3 regions of the Mesorhizobium sp. WSM4808 genome follow, and region 1 is predicted to be linked to each of the others. Evidence: predicted binding sites of a transcription regulator. Region 1 holds the regulator's gene; each other region holds the start of a gene.
The links. Region 1 encodes PhoB, which activates phosphate uptake and scavenging genes when phosphate is short. Its sites were predicted from a motif close to TGTCATNNANCTGTCAT; they were not measured.
Positions count from the first base shown of each region.

Region 2: a site for PhoB is predicted at 3,029-3,045, ahead of AC0L2U_RS05585 (acid phosphatase). Genes of this name have one in related genera too.
Region 3: a site for PhoB is predicted at 2,714-2,730, ahead of AC0L2U_RS00790 (esterase-like activity of phytase family protein). Genes of this name have one in related genera too.

Region 1 covers NZ_JBVVQX010000010.1:209,406-214,635, forward strand. Annotated here, with positions in the region: gene pstB (phosphate ABC transporter ATP-binding protein PstB) at 12-836, shown strand; gene phoU (phosphate signaling complex protein PhoU) at 863-1,570, shown strand; gene phoB (phosphate regulon transcriptional regulator PhoB) at 1,587-2,276, shown strand; gene AC0L2U_RS19775 (ROK family protein) at 2,293-3,540, opposite strand; gene xylF (D-xylose ABC transporter substrate-binding protein) at 3,811-4,851, shown strand; gene AC0L2U_RS19785 (sugar ABC transporter permease) at 4,994-5,230, shown strand, end outside.
Region 2 covers NZ_JBVVQX010000003.1:57,272-62,501, forward strand. Annotated here, with positions in the region: gene AC0L2U_RS05570 (MaoC family dehydratase) at 1-246, shown strand, start outside; gene AC0L2U_RS05575 (adenine phosphoribosyltransferase) at 412-957, opposite strand; gene AC0L2U_RS05580 (alpha-hydroxy acid oxidase) at 967-2,112, opposite strand; gene AC0L2U_RS05585 (acid phosphatase) at 2,289-2,984, opposite strand; gene AC0L2U_RS05590 (cytochrome c1) at 3,112-3,984, opposite strand; gene AC0L2U_RS05595 (cytochrome b) at 4,013-5,230, opposite strand, start outside.
Region 3 covers NZ_JBVVQX010000001.1:176,720-181,949, reverse strand. Annotated here, with positions in the region: gene AC0L2U_RS00800 (trimethylamine methyltransferase family protein) at 1-180, opposite strand, end outside; gene AC0L2U_RS00795 (GcvT family protein) at 193-2,601, opposite strand; gene AC0L2U_RS00790 (esterase-like activity of phytase family protein) at 2,846-4,330, shown strand; gene AC0L2U_RS00785 (L,D-transpeptidase) at 4,415-5,200, opposite strand.

The sequences.
Region 1 (5,230 bases):
GGCATTTTGGTATGAACATCATGACCGAACAGTCGCTTGAAAACGCAGTGGGCGATAAGATGAACGCCAAGTCGAACGAAGTGATCAAAATGCGCGGCGACAAGGTCGGCGTGTTCTATGGCGAGAAGCAGGCGCTGTTCGATGTCAATCTCGACGTCCGCCTGAATCAGGTGACGGCGCTGATCGGGCCCTCCGGCTGCGGCAAGTCGACCTTCCTGCGTTGCCTCAACCGCATGAACGACACCATCGATTCCGCGCGGGTAACCGGCAAGATAACGCTCGACGAAGAAGACATCTACGACAAGAACATCGATGTCGTCGAACTCAGGGCGCGCGTCGGCATGGTGTTTCAGAAACCCAATCCGTTCCCCAAGTCGATCTACGAGAACGTCGCCTATGGCCCGCGCATCCACGGATTGGCCAAGCGCAAGGCCGACATGGATCAGATCGTCGAGTCGAGCCTGAAGAAGGCGGCAATCTGGAACGAGGTGAAGGACCGTTTGCAGGAACCTGGCACGGGTCTTTCCGGTGGCCAGCAGCAGCGTCTGTGCATTGCACGCGCCATCGCCGTGTCGCCCGAGGTGATCCTGATGGACGAACCGTGTTCGGCGCTCGACCCGATCGCGACTGCTCGCGTCGAGGAACTGATCGACGAACTGCGCCAGAACTATACGATCGTCATCGTCACCCATTCGATGCAGCAGGCAGCGCGCGTGTCGCAGCGCACCGCGATGTTCCATCTAGGCTATCTGGTCGAGGAGGGCGCCACCGACAAGATGTTCACCACCCCCGACGACAAACGCACCCAGGACTACATCACCGGCCGGTTCGGCTGAACTCGGGCATATGAGGGACGAAGATCATGGGTGAACATACCGTTGCATCTTTCGATGAAGATCTGGAGCAGATCAGCCAGCTGATCCGCGACATGGGCGATCTCGCCCGCTCGATGGTCAGTGGCTCGACCAAGGCTTTGCTCAATTCGGACAATGCGCTGGCGCAGCGCGTGGTTTCCGACGATGCCATCATGGATGCCCGCCAGCGCGAGCTGGACGATCGCGCCATCACGCTGATCGCCAAGCGCCAGCCAATGGCCAACGATCTGCGTGCGGTGGTCGGTTCGATCCGCATGGCCGGCGACCTCGAGCGCATCGGCGACCTTGCCAAGAACATCGCCAAGCGCGTCGGCACTGTCGGGCTGAGCGTCACGCCGCACGATCTTTCGCATTCGATCGACGCGATGGCGCAGCTGGTGCTGATCCAGGTGCAGGGGGTCGTCGACGAGTATGCCGCCGCTGACGCGGCTGCGCTTGCCACGCTCAGAAACAATGATGAACGCATCGACGTCAAATACACCTCGGTATTCCGCGAGCTGCTGACCTACATGATGGAAGATCCCCGCAACATCACGGCGTGCACGCACCTGTTGTTTTGCGCCAAGAACCTCGAGCGGATCGGCGACCACGTGACCAACATCGCCGAAAATGCCTACTATGTTTTGACCGGCACGCAGCTGCCAGCCAATCGTCCGAAGCAGGACGAGACGGCAATGTCCGCGCCAGCGGCATAACAGGGGTGACCAGCCGATGATCGCACCACGCATCATGGTGGTGGAGGATGAGGAGCCGCTAGGCGTGCTGCTCCGCTACAATCTTGAATCCGAAGGTTACCAGGTCGAGGTGGTGACGCGCGGCGACGAGGCCGAAATCCGGCTGCAGGAGAACGTTCCCGATCTTCTGGTGCTCGACTGGATGGTGCCTGCGGTTTCGGGCATCGAACTCTGCCGGCGCCTGCGAATGCGTCCCGAGACCGAGCGGCTGCCGATCATCATGCTGACCGCGCGAGGCGAGGAAAGCGACCGCGTGCGCGGCCTGTCGACCGGCGCCGACGACTATCTGGTCAAGCCCTTCTCGACGCCGGAGTTCATGGCCAGGGTCAAGGCGCTGCTGCGCCGGGCCAAGCCGGAAGTGCTGTCCAGCGTGCTAAAGGTCGGCGATATCGTGCTCGATCGCGAGTCGCACCGTGTCTATCGCAAGAAGAGCGAGATCCGGCTTGGGCCGACGGAATTCCGCCTGCTCGAATTCATGATGCGCCATCCAGGCCGCGTGTTCTCGCGCAGCCAGCTGCTCGACAATGTCTGGGGCGAGACGATCTACATCGACGAGCGCACGGTCGACGTGCATGTCGGCCGGCTGCGCAAGGCGGTCAACAATGGCCGTATGCCTGATGTCATCCGCACGATCCGTGGGGCCGGATACGCCATCCGAGAGGACTGAACTCCCTCGTTTGAACTCACGCCACGTTCTTGCCGCCGAAACCGGATCTCGCCTGCACGCCCGGCGCAAAAATCTCCTGATCGACGAAGATCAGCGCCCGCATGGCGCAGCCCTCGCGGATCAGCGGCAGTTCGTTCGGCTCGGTGTCGAAGGAAATCGATTTGGAATGCTGGCCGCCGGCGGTCTGGGCAATCGCTTGCCGCAATGCCGGCTCGATCAGGTCGAAGGCGGCGGCGCTGACACCGACCATGGCGACCGGCGCCGGATCGATCAGCGCGAACAGGCTGCCGAGGCCGTAGCCGAGCGCTTCGCCGGCCTTGCGATAGGCTTCCCGTTCGGGTCCGTCACCTTCGCGGGCCGCGGCAGCCAGGGCGCGCATGTCGGCGTCGCTGACATCGGCAACGGGTTCTGCATCCTCGCCCATCTGCCTGGCGTTGCGCCATATGGCGTAATTGCCCGCATAGGCTTCGACGCAGCCGCGCCGTCCGCAGCGACATAGCGCGCCGTTCGGCCGATGGATCATGTGGCCGAATTCGCCGCCCGAAGAATGGGTGCCGGTGAACAATTCGCCCTTCAGCACCAGTCCCATGCCGATGCCGTGCGACAAAAGGATAGCGATGAAATCGTCGCGGTAACGATCGGGGTCGCGCCAGCGCAGCGCCACCGCCATCATGTTGCAGTCGTTCTCCATTATGGCAGGGATGCCGAACTCGTCTTCGAATATGTCAGCGAAGGCGATGTCGGTGTGCGGCGTGATCGGCGACCACAGCATGGCGCGGGCACGGGTGTCGGTGATGCCCTGGATGGCCAGCGCGATGCGGGCGATGCTGCGCACGTCCAGATCGGGATCTGCCAGGCGGCGCCGCACGATGGCCGTGCATTCCCCGATCAGCGACTCGCGCGACATCGTCAGCGTGTCCAGCCGGCGCTGTTCCTCGGATATTACCTGGCCGGCATAGTCGATGACGGCGACGGAGAGGAAGTTCAGCGACAGCACCACGGTCATTACCGCGGCCGCTTCCGGATTGAGACTGAGGCCGACCTGCGGCCGGCCGCGTTTGAGCGAGCCGGCCTCGCTCGGCTTGCTTTCGGTCAGGATGCCTTCGACGATCAGGTCGGATGAAATCGCCGAGATGGTCGAATGGCTGAGGCTTGTGGTCGCGGCGATCTCGGTTCGCGACGGCCGTCCGGCGCGGCGCACTGCCGCGATCACCATGGCGCGGTTGCGGCGGCGCAGATCGTCGTGGCGGATTCCGACCGACATGTTCTTTCATATCCTCCCGGTCGCCGCGGTTCCTCCTGCCCCTGGAACGCTGTCGGTGACGCCGGTAAATACTGGCAGAAGCTGCAGGCCGTGTCATTTATTTATTCCGAGACTCGAAAAAAACTCGAAATGACATCAAAATCCATCAGAATCGATGTTGACAGCGTTCGGGCGTTGGCCCAGTATTTTTTCGAGGCTCGAAAAAATAGAGCCTCTGTGCCGGCCCTCGGGTCAGTTTGGTCGCGCCATACGCGGCGCAGGGAGGATAATATGAAAAGATTCACGGCCGCCATCCTGGCGGGTGCCGCCATGTCGCTGACGCTCGCGTCTGTCGCGCAGGCGAAGGACAAGGTTGTCGGCGTTTCGTGGTCCAACTTCCAGGAAGAACGCTGGAAGACCGACGAAGCCGCCATGAAGACGGCGATCGAGGCCGCCGGCGACAAGTACATCTCCGCCGATGCGCAGTCCAATCCCGGCAAGCAGCTTACCGATGTCGAAAGCCTGATCTCGCAGGGCGCTAATTCCCTGATCATCCTGGCGCAGGACGCTTCGGCCATCGGCCCGGCCGTGCAGAAGGCGCTGGACGAAGGCATTCCGGTCGTCGGCTATGACCGGCTGATCGAGAACAAGGACGTCTTCTATCTGACCTTCGACAACAAGGAAGTCGGCCGCATGCAGGCCCGCGAAGTGTTCAAGGTCAAGCCGGAAGGCAACTACGTCTTCATCAAGGGCTCCGGTGCCGATCCCAATGCCGACTTCCTGTTCTCGGGCTCGATGGAAGTGCTCAAGGAAGCCATCGACAGCGGCAAGATCAAGAATGTCGGCGAAGCCTACACGGATGGCTGGCTGCCCGCCAACGCCCAGAAGAACATGGAACAGTTCCTGACCGCCAACGACAACAAGGTCGACGCGGTGGTCGCGGCCAATGACGGCACTGCCGGTGGCGTCGTCGCGGCGCTGACGGCTCAAGGCTTGGCCGGCACCGTGCCGGTCTCGGGTCAGGACGGCGACCACGCCGCGCTGAACCGCATCGCCCTCGGCACGCAGACCGTGTCGGTGTGGAAGGACGCGCGCGAACTGGGCAAGAACGCTGCAGAGATCGCTTCGCAGCTCGCCGACGGCAAGAAGACGAGCGACATCGCCGGCGCCAAGGACTTCACGACGCCAGGCGGGAACACCGTCAAGTCGCTGTTCCTGACCCCGGTTGCCATCACCAAGGACAATCTCAACGTCGTCATCGACGCCGGATGGATCAAGAAGGACGAAGTCTGCGCGGGTGTCGCCGCCGGCACCGTGGCGGCCTGTAACTGATCCGTACCACTTTGAAATATCTGAACGCCGCGGCCCAAAAGCCGCGGCGTTTTCTCAAAGAATTCTGTTTCCGCATCATGCGGATAGCTTCTAGGCTGGGCTCCGGCATGCGCGCCAGACGGCCAGCCGGTGGGAGGAAACCATGACCGATACGACGTCAAACCCGCAGACCGATACGGCGCGCGCGTCGGAACTCGGCGCCGTCGCCCGGTTCCTGAAGGCGACCGAGATCGACACCCGCATGCTCGGCATGATCGGCGCGCTGCTGGTCATCTGGATTGGGCTGCATGTCATTTCCAGCCTGCGCCTTGGCGTCAACCCGCTCGATTTCGACAGCCGCACCTTTCTCACGCCGCGCAATCTGTGGAACCTGTCGGTG
Region 2 (5,230 bases), on a different contig from region 1:
ATCGCTGCGTGGAGCGGTCCCGGTCCGGTGCCGGAATTCGGCCCCTCGCCCGGCTTCAAGAACCTGAAATGGCTGAAGCCGGTCTATGCCGGGCAAACCATCACCTTCACGCGCACCGCGCTGTCGCACCGCCCAATCGCCTCACGCCCCGGCTGGCGGCTGCTGGCGCTGCGTTCGGAAGCTTTCGATCCCACCGGCGACAAGGTGCTCGAGTTCGAAAGCGCCGTGCTGGTGAAGGTGGAGTAGCTTTTTCCTTCGCCCCGTTTACGGGGAGAAGGTGCCCGAAGGGCGGATGAGGGGCGGCGCCAGCGTTGGTGTCTTAAACTCGACGGTCGTACTTACCCCTCACCCTGCTCCGCTCGCGTTGCTCGCTTCGCTTCCCTCTCCCCGTAAACGGGGCGAGGGAGAAACCTAATGCCCCTCGAACCCTATCAGCGTTCTGACCGGCACACCGAGGGCTTCGAGCTTGGCGCGGCCGCCGAGGTCCGGCAGGTCGATGACGAAACAGGCGGCGAGGATATCGGCGCCGATCTGGCGCAGAAGTTTGACCGCCGCCTCCGCGGTGCCGCCGGTGGCGATCAGATCGTCGACAAGGATCACCTTCTCGCCCGGAGCAACGCCGTCCTTGTGCATCTCCATCTCGTCCAGCCCATATTCCAGGCTATAGGCGACGCGCACCGTCTCGTAGGGCAGCTTGCCTTTCTTGCGGATCGGCACGAAGCCGGCCGAGAGCTGATGGGCGACGGCGCCGCCAAGGATGAACCCGCGTGCCTCGATGCCGGCGATCTTATCGATCTTCTGGCCGGCGTAGGGATGTACCAGTTCGTCGATGGCGCGGCGGAAGGCGCGCGCATTGCCGAGCAGCGTGGTGATGTCGCGAAACAGGATGCCGGGCTTGGGATAGTCCGGAATGGTACGGATCGCGGCGAGCAATGTGTCTTCGAGGGAGGATTTCATGGGTCGAGATTACCTGAAACGGAGGTTCTTGCGCGACAATTGTTCGATCGAACTGCAGCCCATCAGCTTCATGCCGCGTTCGATCTCGACCCGCATCTGCTCAAGCGCCCGTTCGACGCCGGGCTGGCCCGCCGCCGCGAGCGGGAACAGATAGTAGCGTCCGACGCCGACGGCCTTGGCACCGAGCGATAGCGCTTTCAGCACATGGGTGCCGCGCTGCACGCCGCCATCCATGATGACATCGATCCTGTCGCCAACGGCATCGACGATCTCGGCAAGCTGGTCGAACGCCGCCCGCGAGCCATCCAGCTGCCGCCCGCCATGGTTCGACAGCACGATGCCGCTGCAGCCGATGTCGACGGCGCGTCTTGCGTCCTCTACCGACATAACGCCCTTGAGACAGAACGGACCCGACCAAAGCTTGACCATCTCAGCGACATCGTCCCACGTCATCGACGGGTCTAGCATCTCGGTGAAGTAGCGGCTGATCGACATCGTGCCGCCGCCCATGTCGACATGCTCGTCGAGCTGCGGCAGCTTGAACCCCTCATGCGTGAAATAATTGATCGCCCAGGCCGGCTTGAGCGCGAACTGCGCCATACCGGCAAGGTTGAGCTTGAAGGGAATGGCAAAGCCGGTGCGTTTGTCGCGCTCGCGATTTCCTCCGGTGATGCTGTCGACGGTCAGCATCATCACCTCGACGCCGACCTGCTTTGCCCGCTGCATCATCGCCCGGTTAAGACCGCGGTCCCGATGGAAATAGAACTGGTAGACCTGCGGACTGCTGCTGATGCTGCGCGCCTCCTCGAGGCTGACGGTGCCAAGCGACGAGACGCCGAACATGGTGCCATACTTGGCTGCGGCCTTGGCGACCGCGCGCTCGCCCTGATGGTGGAACAGGCGCTGCAAGGCGGTCGGCGAGCAATAGAACGGCATCGCCAGCTTCTGGCCCATGACCGTCACCGACATGTCGACCTCGCTCACTCCGCGCAGCACGTTGGGAACCAGGTCACAGGTCTCGAAGCTTGCGGCGTTGCGGCGGTAGGTGACCTCATCGTCAGCCGCGCCGTCAATGTAATTGAAGATCGGCCCGGGCAGCCGCTGCTGTGCCATCAGCCGGAAATCGGAAAAGTTGTGACAGTCGCTGAGCCGCATCATCGAAATCCAAAAGCCATGGCGGGACGAGCTTCTCGCCACCGTTCGATGCGTCGAATATCAACCTCATGCCGCCATGCCAACGGACTAATTGCCGAACTTCCGCCTAAGCAATGGCGCAGACAAGAAAGGAGCGCCTTAAGCGCCCCTTCCCGTCTAAATCCGGCTGACGAGGATTACATGCCGAGATCGGAACGAAGCTCGGCCCTGGCCACTTCATATTCAGCCTTGAAGTCGTCCCGGTTGAGCAGGACTGCGGCAATGACGCTGCCGGAAATCCTGCCCATCTCGACATCGGACGCAAAATGGATGCCGCCAACCACGCGGTTGTGAGCGTATTTGCTCGCGCGTGCCATGATCTCGGCGCGCTTTTCCGGAACCATGTCGGACAGAATGATGCCCATCATCGTGCCGACGGTGGCGTGTCCGGAAGGCCAGGAACCGGAGCTCGACAGCTTGACCGCAGGCTTGACGAGATCGCTGAGCTGATGCGGGCGCGGGCGCTTCCAGACATCCTTGGCGGGATCGACGACAGCGCCTTCGGTAGCCACCACGCGATCGAAGAAGGCGCTGAATTTCGGCAGCGTTTCCTTGTTGAATTTCGGCCCCATCACGTCGGCAAAGCGCCAGACATTCTCCTCGGCATCGGCCACCGCGCTGGCGACCATCTCCGGGGTGCGCGTGACCTGCAAAGTCAGCACCTCGCCGAGTTCGGCCTTGGTTTGTGCCGAATCGTTTGCCGGCGGCGGCGGCAGGATCATCGTCAGGTCGACATCCTTGTTGGTGATGAAGGGCTGGGCGTCTTCCGCTTGCGCGGCCGAGCCCACGATGAGCAGCAACAGGCCTGCCGCGAGCGATGCGTATCTTTTCATGAATGCGATCCTTTGATGAGAGCAGCACAGGATCGCCGGATGCGGTGACGGCCATGTGACATGACCAGCCTCCGGAAATGCAAAAGGGCGCCTCTCGGCGCCCTTCGCGATCACTTGATTGTGTGGCTCAATGCGCCACGCCTTCCCACACCTTGCGCTTGGTGAGATAGACCAGAGCGCCGAACAGAAGCAGGAACACCAGCACGCGAAAACCGGTCTTCTTGCGGTCTTCCATATGCGGCTCGGCCGCCCACATCAGGAAGGCGGAAACGTCGCGGGAGTACTGGTCGACTGTCTGCGGCGCGCCGTCATCATAGGTCACCTGGCCGTCGGACAGCGGGTTGGGCATCTTCAGCGACACGCCCGACATGAAATAAGGGTTGTAGTGGGTGCCTTCCGGGATAACCATGCCGGCAGGCGGTGTCTCGTTATAGCCTGTCAGCAGCGAGTGGATATAGTCGGGCCCGCCCGCGTCATACTGAGTGAAGATGTCGAAGACGAATTGCGGAAAACCGCGCTCGACGCCGCGCGCCTTGGCCAGCAGCGACATGTCGGGCGGAGCAGCACCACCATTGGAAGCGGCGGCCGCTTCGTCGTTTGCGAACGGTGGCGGGAAGTGGTCGGACGGCTTGCCGGGACGGTCGAACATGTCGCCGGCATCGTTGGGACCGTCATGGATCGTGTACTCGGCCGACAGCGTCTTGATCTGCGCATCGGAATAGCCGAGGTCCGACAGCGTGCGGAACGCCACCATGTTCATCGAATGGCAGGCCGAGCAGACTTCCTTGTAGACCTTGAGGCCGCGCTGCAGCTGCGCCTTGTCATAGGTACCGAACGGGCCGGTGAAACTCCAGTCCATTTCCTTCGGCTCGTCGATCGGGAAATGCGTCGGCGCGGCGGCGTTGTGCGCCTCTTCGGCGGCGATCGCCCAAGTGCCCGCCGACCCGATGCCGACGGCCACGAGGCCGACCAGCGCCAGCGAGGTGAGAATCTTTTTCATGCCAAATCCCCTTAGATTCTCTACCCGCTCAGCCTTTGGTTTCCGGCGCCGCCGTAGCGCCCGCCGGATGTCCGCTGCCGCCCTTGTTCTTCTCGAGGACCGCCTCGGTGATCGAGTTCGGCAGCCGTCGCGGCGTCTCGATCAGGCCGAGCACCGGCAGCGCGATCAGGAAGAAGGCGAAGTAGAACAATGTCGCCATCTGCGCCATGAACACATAGCTGCCTTCGGCCGGCTGCGAGCCCAGCCAGCCAAGCAGGATGGCATCGGCCACGAACAGCCAGAAGAACAGCTTGTACCAGGGCCGGTAAACGGCAGAGCGTACCTTCGAAGTGTCGAGCCACGGCACCAGGAACAACATGACGATGGCGCCGAACATGCACAGCACGCCGCCGAGCTTGGAGTTGATCGGCCCGACATTGAAGGTGATGGCGCGCAGGATCGCGTAGAACGGGAGGAAGTACCATTCGGGCACGATGTGGGCCGGCGTCTTCAGCGGGTTGGCGACGATGTAGTTGTCGGGATGGCCGAGATAGTTCGGCAGGTAGAAGACGAAATAGGCGAAGAAGAACAGGAACACGATCATGCCGAACGCGTCCTTGATGGTCGCGTAGGGGGTGAAGGCGACAGTGTCGGTCTTCGACTTGACCTCGATACCCGTCGGATTCGACTGGCCCACGACATGCAGCGCCCAGATGTGCAAAACGACGACGCCGGCAATCATGAACGGCAACAGATAGTGCAGCGCAAAGAAGCGGTTCAGCGTCGGGTTGTCGACGGCAAAGCCGCCGAGCAGCAGCTGCTGGATCCAGTCGCCGACCAGCGGAATGGCGCTGAAGAAACCCGTGATGACGGTGGCACCCCAGAAGCTCATCTGGCCCCATGGCAGCACGTAGCCCATGAAGCCGGTCGCCATCATCAGGAGATAGATGATGCAGCCGAGGATCCACAGCAGCTCGCGCGGCGCCTTGTAGGAGCCGTAATAGAGGCCACGGAAGATGTGGATGTAGACGGCGACGAAGAAGAACGAGGCGCCGTTCGAATGCATGTAGCGCAGCAGCCACCCCGAATTCACGTCGCGCATGATCTTCTCGACCGAGCCGAAGGCGAGATTGGTGTCGGCCGTGTAGTGCATGGCCAGCACGATGCCGGTCAGCATCTGCGCCACCAGCATGATCGACAGGATGCCGCCAAACGTCCAAGCGTAGTTGAGGTTGCGCGGCACCGGATAGGCGACGAAGCTGTCATA
Region 3 (5,230 bases), on a different contig from region 1:
CAGCACCCGCAGCGCCGTGTCGTGAATCGCGGCCACCTGATCATCAGAAAAGATCGGCTGTGGCAGGAACGAGTTCTTCAGCGAATGGTAATTGGGACGGCGGCTGCTTTCGCTGCCGGCCTCGCCCGTGCGTCCACGCCGGCGTTCGCGCCTGCCGTCCCGTGCCGCGTCATCGACCATCGGAAATCCTCCTCATTGCCGCATTGCCTTGCCCTCGGGATCGTAGGGCGAGGCCGCGACGACACGCGCTGGCCGTTCCTCACCCACGACATGCACGGAGAGCGCGGTGCCCTCGCCCGCGAAATCGCGGTCGACCAGCGCCAGCGCCAGGCTCTTGCCGACCGTATAACCATAGCCGCCCGACGTGATGAAGCCGACGCGCCGGCCCTGATGCCAGACCGGCTCGAAGCCGCTGGCATCGGCGTCGAGCGCATCGATTTCCAGCGTCACCAGGCTTTGACCGCCGCCCGCCTTCCGCTGTTTCAAGGCAGCTTCGCGGCCGATGAAGTCGCTCTTGCCGAAAGCGATGAACCGGTCGAGACCGGTCTGGCCCGGCGTGTAGCCTTGCGTGAATTCGCGCGACCAGATGCCGAAGCTCTTCTCCAGCCGCAGTGCATTGAGCGCGTAATAGCCGATTTCGGCAAGGCCGAGATCCTCGCCCGCCGCCAGCAGCGTTTCGCGCAGAGTGGCATGCATGGTCACGGGGCAACCGATTTCGAAGCCGAGCTCGCCTGATATAGACAGCCGCGCTACACGGGCCTGCACCATGCCGATGTCGAATGTGCCGCAGGCCATGAACGGCAGCGCTGCGCCGGACACATCCTGATGCGTCGTTCGCTCCAGTATCTTGCGCGCGTTCGGCCCCGTCAGCAGGAAGCCGCTCATCGTGTCGGAGAGATCGGTGACGGTGACGCCTTCAGCCGCATGGCTCTCGAACCAGCGCATGTGGAATTCCCGGAGATAGTAGGAGCCCATCAGCCAATAGTCGCCGCCCCAGTTGAAGACGGTGAGGTCGCCCTTCAGCCGTCCGTCATGGCCGAGCATCGGCGCCAGGCCGGCCCGCCCCGGCTTCGGCAGCCTGCAGGCGAGCAGCCGGTCGAGCCAGGCTTCCGCACCTGGCCCCGCCACCGCATAGCGCGAATAGGCCGAGATATCGACGAGACCGGCGGCGCGCCGCACCTGCAGCGCCTCCTCGCCGACGATGTCGAAGGCGTTGGAGCGCCGCAGCGTCGTGTTCTCGGCAAATCCCATCGGCGCGAAATAGGCCGGGATTTCCAGCCCCCAGGAAGCCGTCCATTCGCATCCCGCGGCCGTCATGCCGTCATAGGCGCCGGGGCGTTTCAGCGGCCGGCCGGCGGGCAGCCGTTCATTGGGAAAGGTCATGACGAAGCGGCGCGAATAGAACTGGCGCGTCGTCTGCTTGAGATATTCCCGGTTGGCGGCGAAGGCACCATAGCGGGCGACGTCCATGCCGAAAATGTCGGCCTGCGGCTCGCCATAAATCATCCATTCGGCCAGCGACTTGCCGACGCCCCCGCCCTGGCTGAAACCGGCCATGACGCCGCAGGCGACCCAGTAGTTCTTCAATCCGCGCACCGGCCCGACGATCGGATTGCCATCCGGCGTGAAGGTGAAGGCGCCGTTGACCCATTTGCGGATGCCGGCCGTCGCCAGGCAAGGAAAGCGCTCATGCGCCTTGGCGAGTTCGGGGCTGATGCGGTCGATGTCTTCCGGGATCAGCTCGATGCCGTAGTCCCACGGCGCGCCATCCATGTTCCAGTGCTTCGGGTTCTGCTCATAGACGCCGAGCAGCACGCCCTTGCGCTCCTGCCTGAGATACGAAAAGCCGTCGAGATCGACGGCGATGCCGATTTCCCTGTCCAGCGCCGCGATCTCGGGAATGTCCTCAGTGATGAAATAATGGTGCTCCATCGGCGTCACCGGCAGGTCGACGCCGGCCATGCGGCCGAGCTGCTTTGCCCACAGCCCGCCGGCATTGACGACATGCTCGGCGATGATGGTGCCCTGCTCCGTGACGACATCCCAGCGACCGTCGGCGCGCGCCTTCAGCTCGACGACCCGGTTGCGCAGGATGATGTCGGCGCCGCGCTTTTTTGCAGCGCCGGCATAGGCGTGCGTCGTGCCGTACGGGTCGAGATGGCCTTCGTTGGAATCATGCAGGCCGCCAAGCACGCCGGTGACGTCGACGATCGGGCAGATCGCCTTGATCTCATCGGGCGTTACCAACCTAGCGGTCTCGATGCCGACCGACTGGAACACCGCCCAGGCCGATTTCAGCCACTCCCAGCGCGCGGGATCGCTGGCGATGTTGACGCCGCCCGTCATGTGCAGGCCGATATCCCAGCCGGATTCGGCCTCGATCTCCCGGTAGAGATTGATGGTGTAGTCCTGCAGCGCGGCCACGTTGGGGTCCGCGTTGAGCGCATGGAAGCCTGCCGCCGCGTGCCAGGTCGAACCGGCTGTCAGTTCGGCGCGCTCGATCAGCGCCACATCGCTCCAGCCAAATCGCGTCAGATGATAAAGGACGGAGGCCCCGACCACGCCACCCCCGATGACGACTGCGCGGTAGTGCGACTTCAAGGCTTCCCCTCCACGGTTAGTCCGAAGGATGGAGCATATATGCACTGGACATAAGTGTCTAGTGCCGCGCGCGCGCATCGTTTTTCATCGACCGCCGGCATGCACTGCGCGCTGTCACGCAAGCATCATGTTCGCGCCGTAGACCGCGTTTCGGGGAGGCTTGCGCGGCATCATCGATGTCGCACCTCTTTCAGTTTTTCATCCCGCGGCCGCTCCGGCACATCCGTCACAAAGAGGATTATCCATGAAGCACCTGTATCGAACCGCGTCGCTTGGCGTCGCGCTGGCCTTGTTCACCGCCTTGACGCCGGCGCTCGCCGACAGCACCGCGACCGTCGGCGGCACGAGCTTTGTCAACAAAGGGCTGGTCGGCGTCGGCCGCATCCCGGCCGCTCAGCGCGACAAGTTCGGCGAGACGTTTGGTTCGGGCTCCGGCATGTCGATCGACACATCAGGCTGGACGCATGAGGCCGCCGGCTACAAAGGTTCGCTCTGGCTGCTGCCGGATCGCGGCTACAATGTCGTCGGTACCACCGACTACCGGCCGCGCCTCAACACCGTCGCCATCGAGTTTACCCCGGTGGCACCAGGTGCGGCACCTGCTGCCGGCCAGCAGCAGACCGGCGTCAAGGCAACGCTCGCCGACACCATGCTTCTCACCGACGACAAGGGGGCTGATGCCACAGGCCTCGATCCGCTCAACGGCGTGCGCGCGGCAAGCGGCGACATGCCGATCCTGCCGCAAGCCGACAATGGCAAGCTGGCGCTCGACAACGAGGCGATCGTGCGGCTGCCCGATGGTTCGATGTTCATCTCCGACGAATACGGCCCGAACATCTATCGGTTTTCCGCCGACGGGCATCTGCTGTCGGCAACCCAGCCACCGGCTGCGCTGGTGCCGATGCGCCACGGCACGCCGAACTTCGCCTCGGACAATCCGGGACCCGGTGCCGCCGAGCCCGATCCGAAGGATCCCGACACCGGCCGCCAGAACAATCAAGGCCTCGAAGGCATGGCGATGACGCCCGACGGCAAGTTCCTGATCGCCGTGCTGCAGTCGGCGGCCAGGCAGGACGGCGGCGATTCCGGCTCGACCCGCCAAAACACCAGGGCGCTGGTCTATGACACGTCCGACCTCGCCCATCTCAAATTGGCGCACGAATATGTCGTGCCGCTGCCGGTGTTCAAGGATGCCAAGGGCAAGACCAAGGTCGCCGCGCAGAGCGAGATCGTGGCGCTCTCCGACAAGAGCTTCCTGATGCTGGCGCGCGACAGCGGCAACGGCCAGGGCCTGAAGGGCGACGCCTCGCTATATCGCCAGGTCAACGTCGTCGACCTATCCACCGCGACCGACATCGCCGGCGGCGCCTTCGACGCCGCTGACAAGCCGGTCGCCCCCAAGGGCGTCGTCGACCCATCGGTGACACCGGCCAAGCTGACGCCATTCATCGACATCAACGACAGTGCCGAGCTCGGCCGCTTCGGCCTGCACAATGGCGCGCCCAACGACCAGGACAACCTTTCCGAGAAGTGGGAGGCGATGTCGGTGGTCAGCGTGCTCGATGAGAAGCTGCCCGACGACTACTTCCTGTTCGTCGCCAACGACAACGACTTCCTCGCCCAGGACGGTTTTCAGGTCGGCGCGCCCTACAAGGCCGAAGACGGCGCCAATGTCGACACCATGTTCCTGGTCTATCAGGTCACGCTGCCGGGACTGGCCAAGAAGTAACGACCACTGCACGGGCGGGCGCGCTTGGCGCGTCCGCCCGGAGCACTATTGCTGGTGTTTTTCAGGCAGATTGATTGAGAAGGCTTACTTCAAGAACTCCGCGTCCTTCGGGACGCCCGCATCGATCGGCTCGGCGGTTCTGCTCGACACGGCCATGATCTTGCCGGCGGCCGACAGGTTGGGACGCACGAAGACCTGAGCGGGGCCGTTGACGCGGCTGTAGAGGTCGATGATGTCCTGGTTCATGAAGCGCACGCAGCCCGACGAAGCGTTCTTGCCGATGGAATCCCACTCCGGCGTGCCGTGCAGCCGGTACATCGTGTCCTTGCCGTCGCGGAACAGATACAGCGCGCGGGCGCCCAGCGGGCTCTGCGGGCCGGGCGGCATGCCGTCCTTGTATTTCGCCAGTTCCGGCCGGCGCTGGATCATCTCCGGCGGCGGCGTCCAGACCGGCCACTTCTTCCTCGCCTGGACCACGGCGCTGCCGGTCCATCCGAAACCGGCTTTGCCAAGGCTGACGCCATAGCGGATAGCTGTGCCGCCGTCGCGCACCAGATAAAGGAAGTGCTCAGACGTATCGACGACGATCGTGCCGGGTTTCTCCCCGGTCGGATCAGCCACGATCTGGCGCACGAATTTCGGATCGACCTTGGCAACCGGGATTGCCGGCAGTTGATAGCCCTCGTCGACACGCGCCGCATACATGCTTGCGGCATCGCCGAAAGCCGGATCGCTCGGCGGTGCTGCATCCGGCGGCGGCGGCGCCACGTCTGTTGTTGTACACGCCGAAACAGCCAGGGCGCCCAAAGCGGATGCACCGAGAAACGCGCGCCGGTTCAGGCGCACAGAAAACAGCGGAATATCGGACATGACCCCCCCGGCTTATCCAAGATCTGATAG